DNA from 3 places in the Actinokineospora cianjurensis genome. Region 1 is predicted to be linked to each of the others. Evidence: riboswitches for the same ligand, from Rfam matches in the RefSeq annotation. Region 1 holds a riboswitch; each other region holds the start of a gene.

Region 1 (3,269 bases):
CTCCGCGCCGACGGCGACCCACCCCGCATCGGCGATGTCGAACCCGTCCTCGAGGCCCTCGCCACCGGCGACCCGCGCAAGCTCGCCCTGCTCCTCGGCAACGACCTGCAGGCCGCCTCGGTCTCGCTGCGCCCCGGCCTGCGCCGCACCCTCCGCGCCGGTGTCACCGCGGGCGCCCTGGCGGGGACCGTCTCCGGCTCCGGCCCCACCTGCGCCTTCCTCTGCGAGGACGCCGAAGCCGCCCTCCGCGTCGCCGCCGAACTCTCCGGCGCGGGCGTCTGCCGCACCGTCCGCGTAGCGCACGGCCCCGTCCCCGGCGCCCGCATCACCCCGACCGAGGAACGCCCCGTCCCCCCGGAAGCCCACGCCTAGACCAGTTTCGAACGACTTGCCCGCCGCGGCACCGCTTTCCCGGCCATTGACGCCCGCGGCCTGCGAAAGCCTTCCAGCCGAGTGAACCCGATTCACCCGTCCCAGCGACAGAAGTTATCCACATCTGGATCTTCGGCGCCCTGTTTCAAGATCTTCTGTCGGTGGGTGCCGATAGACTGGCACTGGGACGCCCCCCGGTGTGGGTGGGGGCTGGGCAGGGTCGGGACCGCGTGCGCGCGAAGCGGCTGGGGCGGGCATAGAGGTGCGTTCGGGGGAGAAGTTGTTGTGGGGCAAGGAGACTGGCGCGCGTTAGAGGCGCAGTCACAGCTGACTGTGTAAGAGGATTGACGCACACTAGAGGTGCGCGGTCACGGTTGCCTGTCGGGACGAGTGCGGAATAGAAGCCGCACACAGCGGTACGCGAGAAACGAAGACCAGCGCAGCGCAAAGGAATCGCCCGGCCCACCGAAGTGAGCCGGGCGATCAAAGAAAACACTCAGGCGGCAACCGTGCGGGCGAGGCCGACCTGCGGGCGGACGACACCGCCGCGCTCGGCGATCCAGGTGAGGGATTGGTCGGACCAGGCGCCGGTGACGCCGAGGAGGAAGCGGGCCACCGGGGTCTCGCCGATGCGGGTGAGGCCGCCGCCGATGACGGAGATGGTGGCGCCGAAGCGGGCGGTGGCCTCCGGCAGGAGTGCGCCGACGGCGGCGAAGCCGATGAGGACGACCTCGGCGACCCGGTCGTACCCGGCGGTGGCGCCCTTCGGGACGTCGATCGACGGCAGCAGCGTCTGCGCGACCTGGCTGTTCGCGTCCTGCACCAGCGACAGCAGGCTGCCGCTCTCGGTGATCTTGCCGCCGTCGAGCAGCGCGACGTCGTCCGCGATCCGCCGGACGACGGCCGAGTCGCTGGTCACGACCAGGACCGTGGCGCCCAACTCGGCGCGCGCCCGGTCGAGGACCGTCAGCACACCGGCGGCGGCGTCGGAGTCGAGCGAGCGGGTCGGGTCGTCGGCGAGCAGCAACCCGGGGTCACCGACGAGGGCGCGGGCGACCTCGACGCGGGCGCGCTGCCCGTCGGTGAGGGTGTCGGGGTAGCGGGCGGCCTTGTCGGTGAGGCCGATCAGGTCGAGCAGCTTGCCGACCTTCTCGCGGCGCTGCGGGCCATCGATCCCGGCCTGCTCCAGCGGTAGCGCGATGTTGCCCGCGGCGGTGCGCTGCGGCAGCAGGTCGCCCTGGGTGATGACGCCGATGCGCCTGCGGGCGGCCCGGAGTCTGCGCGGGTCGAGGGCGGCGGTGTTGAAGCCGTCGACGCGGATGACGCCGCTGTCGGGGCGTTCCTGCAGCGCGACGAGGCGGGCGAGGGTGGACTTGCCGGAACCGGAAGGGCCCACCACCCCGGTGATGGTGCCGGTGGGCACATCCAGGGTGACGTCATCGATGGCGACGACGGGGCCGGTGTTGCCCCAGAAGGACTTGCTGAGGTTCTCGACGGTGATCACGGTGCTTAACTCCAAGCGGGCGCGACGGCAGACCAGAAGTCCACAGAGGACAGTCCGGTTCCGGGAGGGGGGTGCTGCGAAAGACGTGGTGCTACGCGAAGATCAGCGGGCTACGCACATCGGTCGACATGCCGTCACAGAACGCCTGCACTGGTCGATGACCCGGCGTGTGGTGAGGATCTGCATCCGTTCTCACTCCTCCATCGCTCCTGGCGGTAGCACCTGCCCGCGGTGGGTGGTTGCTGCGGCGTCTTGGAGCCAGGTCTCTCGGCCGCTCGGGATGGAATGCCCCAAGAGTAGACCCGACCGGGACCGCCAAAAGCAAGCGTGTGAGGTCAAGTTGAGGTCCCGGGTTCGATACATCACACCGGGGGAGTAACGGTGGCGGGTTCGCGCTACTGCACCGGAGTGAACGCCTGGGCTATCCGGACGAAGTCCCCTACCGACAACTGCTCGCCCCTCAGGGTCGGGTCGACCCCCGCTGAGGTGAGCACCGCCTCGGCCCGCGCGGGTGAACCGGCCCAATCGGACAGTGCCGCGCGCAGCGTCTTGCGCCGTTGGGCGAACGCGGCGTCGACGACGGCGAACACCGCGGCGCGGTCGACGCCCGCGGGACTTGGCCGCCGGGTGAGAAACACCAACGCGGAGTCCACATTGGGTACTGGCCAGAAGACCGCCCGCGGCACCGTCGCGACGCGACGCGACTCGGCGTACCACGCGATCTTGACGCTGGGCACCCCGTAGACCTTGCCGCCCGGCCCGGCCGCCATCCGGTCGGCGACCTCCGCCTGCACCATCACCAGCACGGTGCGCAGGCTCGGCAGCTCGGCGAGCAGGTGCAGCACGACCGGCACCGCGACGTTGTAGGGCAGGTTGGCCACGAGCGCGGTCGGCTCGGCGCCGAGTTCGGCGCGGGTGACCCGCATGGCGTCGCCGAGCACAACGCTGAGTCGACCGGCAAACCCGGGCGCGCGTTCGGCGACCGTCCCGGGTAGACGCGCGGCGAGCACTGGATCGATCTCGACGGCCACGACCGAGGCGCACTCGGGCAGCAGCGCCAGCGTCAGCGAGCCGAGTCCCGGGCCGACCTCGAGGACGACGTCGTCGGGCGTGAGCCGCGCGGTGGTGGCGATGCGCCGGACGGTGTTGGGGTCGTGCACGAAGTTCTGGCCGAGCTTCTTGGTCGGCCGCACCCCGAGTTCGGCGGCGAGCCTGCGCACGTCCACCGGGCTGAGCAACGCCGAACCGGTCATTGCCGAGATGCTACTCGGGGCATCCGGCAATGCGCGCACCGGCCTGTTTCCCGCCCATTCCCGAAATAGCAAAAGGCCCCCTCCGCAGAAAGGAGAGGGCCTTTTGGCGGTGCTTTAGCGGATCAGGTCGGCAGGCCGAG
Region 2 (3,269 bases), on a different contig from region 1:
CCCCCCGCGCCGTACCCCCCGTCACCCCCGAAACCGAGGAAGACGACCGCCGCCTGCGCGAAGCCGAGATCCGCCGCCAACACCGCCTATCCCGCCGCGACGAGATCCTCGCCAGCCGAGCCCCCAAGCTCTGACCGCAGCCTGTCCACAACCCCCCACACCGTCCACAGCCCGCCACCGCACGCTTCCACCCGCCACCACGCCCCCCATACCCTGGATCTTCGGGGGGTGCTCGGAACAGGGCATGCCCTATTTGGGCTGTCCACTGCGGACAGAGTGAGGGTCGAGGTCCGTTGTGGACGGTGGTCAGTCTTGGCGGTGGGCTTCGGCGAGGCGGAGGACGGCGCGTTCGAGGGCGTAGCCCGCGTCGGCGGCGACGCCCTTCACGTCGGCGTTGACGTCGGCTACGGCGCGCATGGCGGCGGCGAGTCCGGCCGGTTTCCAGCCGCGGGACTGGGCGAGCGCCTTCTTGACCTTCCAGGCGGGCATGCCGAGTTCACCGGCGAGCTTGAACGGGTCGGCCCGGCCCGCGCCCGCCACCCTGGCCACGGTGCGGACGGCGTCGGCGAGCGCGTCGGCGACCAGCACGTGCGGCACCCCCAGCTGCATCGCCCAGCGCAGGGCCTCCATGGCGCCCGCGACGTCCCCGGTGACGGCTTTCTCCGCGACGGCGAAGCCGCTCACGTCGGCCCGCCCCCGGTGGTACCGGCGCACGGCCTCCTCGCTGACGTCCCCCGCCGCGTCGGCCACCAATTGAGCCGCGGCCGCAGCCAGCTCGCGCAGGTCGGAACCGACGGAGTCGATCAGCGCGGCGACCGCCCTCGGGTCGGTCTTGCCCCCGGCGCGGCGGATCTCGTTGCGCACGAACGCCTCGCGCTCGGCGGCCTTGGTGATCTTGGCGCACTCGGTGACGACGGCGCCGGACTTCTTCATCGCGGCGACGATGTCCTTGCCCGCCTTGCGCCCGCCGCCGTTGTGGACCACGGCGAGCACGATCCCGTCGGCAGGCGACTTGGTGTAGTTGATCACCAGTGCGGCGATGTCCTGGGTGGCCTCGTGCACGGCGTCGAGGACGATCACCCTGCCCTCGGCGAACAGCGACGGGCTGACCATCTCCACCAGCTCCGGGCCTGTGAGATCAGCCACCTTGAGCCTGGTCAGGTCGGCCGAGGCGTCGGCCAGCCGCGCGGTCTCGAGGATGGCCCGGACGGCGCGTTCGATGAGCAGTTCCTCTTCTCCCAGCACCAGTTGCAGCGGTGGCGGGAGGACCGAGGGCGAGTTCACGCCCGCGATCCTGCCACGCCCCGCCGACCGGACCCGCCGGGGCACGCCACGGTGTACGGGCTGGCCGAGGTGCCGGGCGGTGCCGTACCGTTGCCGTCACGCACCGGTCAGCCCGGGCGACAACTGAATACCGCTCATCCAGAGGGGCAGAGGGAAACGGCCCGATGAAGCCCCGGCAACCGGCGTACGCGTCACTTCCTCATCGCGAGGAGGCGGACGACCACGGTGCCAATTCCGACCCGCAGCCGCGGGATAGATGAGGAGACACCTCGCGATGACCTCTGTCGACGTCCAGACCAGCACCCTCGACCTCGGCCCCGCCCGGGCCCTGTCCTGTCGTGAGTGCGGCCACCAGATCCCCCTCGCCGCCGAGTTCGCCTGCGCCGAGTGCTTCGGCCCGCTCGAGGTCGCCTACGACTTCGGCACCGTGACCAGGGCCGACATCGAGGCGGGCCCCAAGTCGATCTGGCGCTACAAGGGCCTGCTGCCCGTCCCCGCCGACGTGGAGCGCTTCCCGAACACCGACCCCGGCATGACCCGCCTGGTCAAGGCCGACCGGCTCGCCGCCGCGCTCGGCGTCAAGTCGCTGTGGGTCAAGGACGACACCGGCAACCCGACGCACTCGTTCAAGGACCGCGTGGTCGCCGTCGCCCTCGCCGCGGCCCGCACGCTGGGCTTCAGCGTCCTGGCCTGCCCGTCCACCGGCAACCTCGCCAACGCCGTCGCCGCGGCCGCCGCCCGCGCGGGCTGGGACTCGGTGGTGCTGATCCCGTCGTCGCTGGAGCGCGCGAAGATCCTGACCACCGCGGTCTACGACGGCGCGCTGATCGCCGTCGACGGCAACTACGACGACGTCAACCGGCTGGCCACCGAGCTCGCGGGCGAGCACGAGGACTGGGCGTTCGTGAACGTCAACGTCCGCCCGTACTACGCCGAGGGCTCCAAGACGCTGGGCTACGAGGTCGCCGAGCAGCTCGGTTGGCGCCTGCCCGGCCAGGTCGTGATCCCGGTGGCGTCCGGTTCGCAGCTGACCAAGGTGGACAAGGCGTTCCGCGAGCTCGGTGAGCTGGGCCTGGTCGACCCGACCCCGTACCGGATCTTCGGCGCGCAGGCCACCGGCTGCTCCCCGGTGTCGGCGGCGTTCAAGGCGGGCGCGGACGTGATCCGGCCGGTCAAGCCGGACACCATCGCCCGCTCGCTGGCCATCGGCGCCCCCGCCGACGGCCCGTACGTGCTCGACTCGGTCCGCCGCACCGGCGGCGCCGTCGAGGACGTCACCGACGCCGAGGTGGTCGAGGGCATCCGCCTGCTGGCCCGCACCGAGGGCATCTTCGCCGAGACCGCGGGCGGCGTCACCGTCGCCACCGCGAAGAAGCTCATCGAGACCGGCCAACTCGACCCCGACGCCGACACCGTCCTGCTCATCACCGGCGACGGCCTCAAGACCCTCGACGCCGTCCAGGACCACATCGGCCCGCGCGCCACCATCCCCCCGACCGCCGCCGCCGTCCACGAGGTCCTCAACCGCGGCTGACCGGTCTTTTCCACCCCGGCCTGCCTCTGTCGCAGACGCCAGCGGTTTCCGTGGGTGAGGTGACGCACTCGCCTCACCCACGGAATCCGCACTCGCCCCACCACCGCGCGGCATCAAGCCACACCCCGCACCCACCGCGCCGCCATCACCTCCACGTCGCACGCCACCAAAGCCGTGCCCACGGCGTGTTCAGCGATGCCGTGCTCAGCGACGCCGCGATGCTCGCGGCACCAGGCTGCCCACGGTGGGGCGCCCGCACCCGGCACCCGGCACCCGGTGATGCTCCACCACGCCGCCGCACCGAAGGGAACGCGGCACACCGACTGGGCACTCCCCCACCCACTGGAACACCGCACCCACTGGACGCCGTGCTCACTGGAACGCCGTGCTCACTGGCGGCACACGCAGTGGCGCCACACCTTCTGGTGCCATGCACGGCCTTGCGCTGGCG
Region 3 (3,269 bases), 3.1 Mb from region 1:
CAAGGTCGTGGAGATCGACCCGGCGCCACCGGACGCGCCCCGGGTGCTCGCACGGCTGCTCGGCGCCGGTTCGTGATCATCGCCTCACCTTCGGGTGGGTGCGCGACCGCGGCGGGGGGCAAGGGACAATGCTCGCGATACGGACGGGATCTGGAGGTGGCGTGCAGGAGCTGACCTTCGCGTTGGGGATCGGTGCGGCTGTTCTGCTGGTCGCGGTGTTCGCGGTACGCGCATCGGTCCGACTCGGGTTGCCGTCGCTCTTGCTCTACCTGGGGCTCGGGCTGGTCATCGGCGAGGCGGGGCTGGGGATCGAGTTCTCCAACGCCGAGCTGACCCAGTCCCTCGGGCTCGCGGCGCTGGTGCTCATCCTCGCCGAGGGCGGGCTCACCACGCGCTGGAGCGAGGTCAAGAGCGCGCTGCTGCCCGGGATCCTGCTGTCCACACTGGCCGTGGTGATCACCATCCTGGTCACCGGCGCTGGGTTGCACTGGCTGCTCGGGTTCGACTGGCGGCTCGCGTTGTTGTGGGGCGCGGTGCTGGCCTCGACCGACGCCGCCGCGGTGTTCAGCGTGCTGCGCCGGTTGTCGGTGTCGCGCAAGCTGGTCGGGTCGCTGGAGCTGGAGAGCGGCATCAACGACGCCCCCAGCTACATCGCCGTCGTTGTTCTTACCTCGTCCGACGAAGTCGACTGGTTTCTCTCCCTCACCGCTGCCTACGAACTCGGTGTGGGTGCTGCGATCGGCTTGGTGCTCGGCTGGGTCGGGTCGCACGCACTGCGCCGGGCGGCCCTACCGTCGACCGGTCTCTACCCGCTGGCCACAGTCGCCGTGTGTGTGTTGGCGTTCGCTGGTGGACAGAGCCTGCACGCTTCCGGACTGCTGGCCACATACCTGGCCGCTCTAGTCCTGGGCAACGCACGATTGCCCCACCGCTCCGACACCATCTCCTTCGCCGAAGGACTGGGCTGGCTCGCGCAGATCGGCCTGTTCGTCCTCTTGGGACTTTTCGCCTCCCCGTCCAGGCTGCTCGACGCCGTCGTGCCGGGGTTGGTCGCGGGCGCGGTGATCACGCTGATAGCCAGACCGCTGTCGGTGGTCATCTCGATGCTGCCGTTCCGGATGCCCTGGCGCGAACAGGTCTTCCTGTCCTGGGCGGGCCTGCGCGGCGCGGTGCCGATCGTGCTCGCCATGATCCCGTTGTCGCAGGGCGTTCCCGGCGCGCAGCGGCTGGTCGACGCGGTGTTCGTCCTGGTCATCGTGCTCACCCTGGTGCAGGGCAGCACGCTGGGCCGCCTGGCCAGGCTGCTCGGCCTCGACGGCGGGGCGCGCCCCAAGGAGGTCGAGGTCGACGCCGCCACCCTCGACGAACTCGACGCCGAACTCCTCCAGCTCACCATCCCCACCGGGTCCAAACTGCACGGCGTCTACCTCTCCGAGTTGCGCCTCCCCGAGGGGGCGACCGTCAGCCTCGTGGCCAGGGACGGCGCCGGGTTCACGCCGGTCCCCACGACGCGCCTGCAGGAGGGCGACCAGATCCTCATCGTGGCGACCCAGCAGGCCAAGGCCGCGACCGAGCGGCGCATCCGCGCGGTCGACCGGGCGGGCCGCTACGCGCGGTGGCGGGGGGAGACCGGCGAGGGGTGATCCGGGCCTCACCCCCTCGAGTGGGCGGCCGAGCGTCCGATAGAGTGCTCGACAAGGTAATGAGCGCCAGCGTCAAACCCCGGTTTGCTGGCCGGCAACCCTCCTCCGCGGTGGGGTGCCCCGGGTGAATACCTGGTCCTCCCGCGCTGTGCGGGCGGACAAGCGCGGACCCGCCGATCACCGCTCCGGGTCCCGGACCTGGAGGTCGGCATGACGCTTGCTGTTCCCACCGCCCGAGCCGAGCAGGCTCCCCTCGCGCCCACCGTGCCCACGGTCGCCGGTGCGCGCCTCGACGTCCCGCTGGTCGACGGCACGCAGGTGTCTTACGCCAACCTGGACCACGCCGCCAGCGCACCGTGTCTCGACACCGTCCGCGACGCGGTCGACGAGCTGCTGCCCTGGTACGCGAGCGTGCACCGCGGCGCCGGGTTCGCCTCCCAGGTCAGCACCAAGGTCTACGAGCGGGCGCGCCGCGTGCTGCGCCGGTTCGTCGGCGCCGACGCCTCCGACACGGTGGTGTTCACCCGCAACACCACCGACAGCCTGAACCTGCTGGCCAAGGCCCTGCCCAGGGCGACGTCGGTCGTGCTGTTCGACACCGAGCACCACGCGGCGCTGCTGCCGTGGCGCGGCCCGAACGTGCACCGCGTGCAGACCCCGGCCAACGCCGGTGACGCCGTGCTCGCGCTCGACGAGGCTCTGCGCGCCACCCCGGTCGGTCCGCGGCTGGTAGTGCTGACCGCCGCCTCTAACGTCACCGGCGAGGTCTGGCCGATCAAGGCGCTCAGCGAGGTCGCCCGCCGCCACGGTGCCCGGGTAGCGCTAGACGCCGCCCAGCTCGCACCGCACCGTCCTGTCGACATCCGCGCGCTCGACGTCGACTACGTGGCGTTGTCCGGCCACAAGCTCTACGCCCCGTTCGGCACCGGCGCGCTCATCGGCCGCGCCGACTGGCTCAAGGCCGCCGAGCCGTACCTGGTCGGCGGCGGCGCCACCGCCCAGGTCGTCGACTGGGGCGACCGGCTCGGCGTCGCGTGGTCCGCGGTCCCCGAGCGGCACGAGGCTGGCTCGCCCAACGTCGTCGGCGCGCACGCCCTCGCGGTCGCCTGCGACACCCTGGCCGAGAACTGGGACGCGGTGGTCGACCACGAGCGCGCGCTGCTGCGCAGGCTGCGCGTCGGCCTGGCCTCGGTCCCCGGCCTGCGGTCGCTGAGCCTGTTCGGCGACGACCACGACCGGGTCGGCGTCGTCAGCTTCACCGTCGACGGCATCGAGTCCGGCCTGGTCGCGGCCGTGCTGTCGGCCGAGCACGGCATCGGCGTGCGCGACGGCGCGTTCTGCGCGCACATCGCCACCCGCAGGCTGCTCGGCCGGGCCGGGGCGCAGGAGGAGCGCGCCGTCCGGGTCAGCATCGGCCTGGGCACCAGGGCCGAGCACGTCGACCGGGTGATCGCCGCGCTGCGCTCGCTGGTGGCCGACGGACCGGCCGTCGAGTACGCCGTCGTGGACGGTCGCTGGGCCCCGGTCCACGACCCGCGGCCGCTGCCCGCCTTCCTGGCGGAATAGCCTGCGCGCGCTCGTGGACAATGGTCCGGTGGACAATGGCCCGGTGAGCACCGAACGTGA

What was found. A riboswitch is a leader RNA that binds a small molecule or an ion and turns the genes downstream of it on or off. The one in region 1 is predicted to bind S-adenosylmethionine.
Region 2: linked by a shared signal. The riboswitch ahead of thrC (threonine synthase) and the one ahead of CLV68_RS00115 (methionine ABC transporter ATP-binding protein) in region 1 are both predicted to bind S-adenosylmethionine.
Region 3: linked by a shared signal. The riboswitch ahead of CLV68_RS13845 (aminotransferase class V-fold PLP-dependent enzyme) and the one ahead of CLV68_RS00115 (methionine ABC transporter ATP-binding protein) in region 1 are both predicted to bind S-adenosylmethionine.

The regions. Positions count from the first base shown of each region.
Region 1 is NZ_RCDD01000001.1:26,330-29,598, forward strand. Features, by position in the region: gene CLV68_RS00110 (4-(cytidine 5'-diphospho)-2-C-methyl-D-erythritol kinase) at 1-372, shown strand, start outside; gene CLV68_RS00115 (methionine ABC transporter ATP-binding protein) at 869-1,876, opposite strand; SAM riboswitch class I at 2,074-2,163, opposite strand; gene rsmA (16S rRNA (adenine(1518)-N(6)/adenine(1519)-N(6))-dimethyltransferase RsmA) at 2,272-3,129, opposite strand; gene CLV68_RS00125 (resuscitation-promoting factor) at 3,252-3,269, opposite strand, start outside.
Region 2 is NZ_RCDD01000004.1:125,615-128,883, reverse strand. Features, by position in the region: gene CLV68_RS23185 (acyl-CoA thioesterase) at 1-134, shown strand, start outside; gene holA (DNA polymerase III subunit delta) at 307-1,284, opposite strand; SAM riboswitch class I at 1,416-1,547, shown strand; gene thrC (threonine synthase) at 1,559-2,818, shown strand.
Region 3 is NZ_RCDD01000001.1:3,094,390-3,097,658, forward strand. Features, by position in the region: gene CLV68_RS13835 (DUF167 domain-containing protein) at 1-76, shown strand, start outside; gene CLV68_RS13840 (potassium/proton antiporter) at 162-1,643, shown strand; SAM riboswitch class IV at 1,699-1,814, shown strand; gene CLV68_RS13845 (aminotransferase class V-fold PLP-dependent enzyme) at 1,854-3,209, shown strand; gene lspA (signal peptidase II) at 3,253-3,269, shown strand, end outside.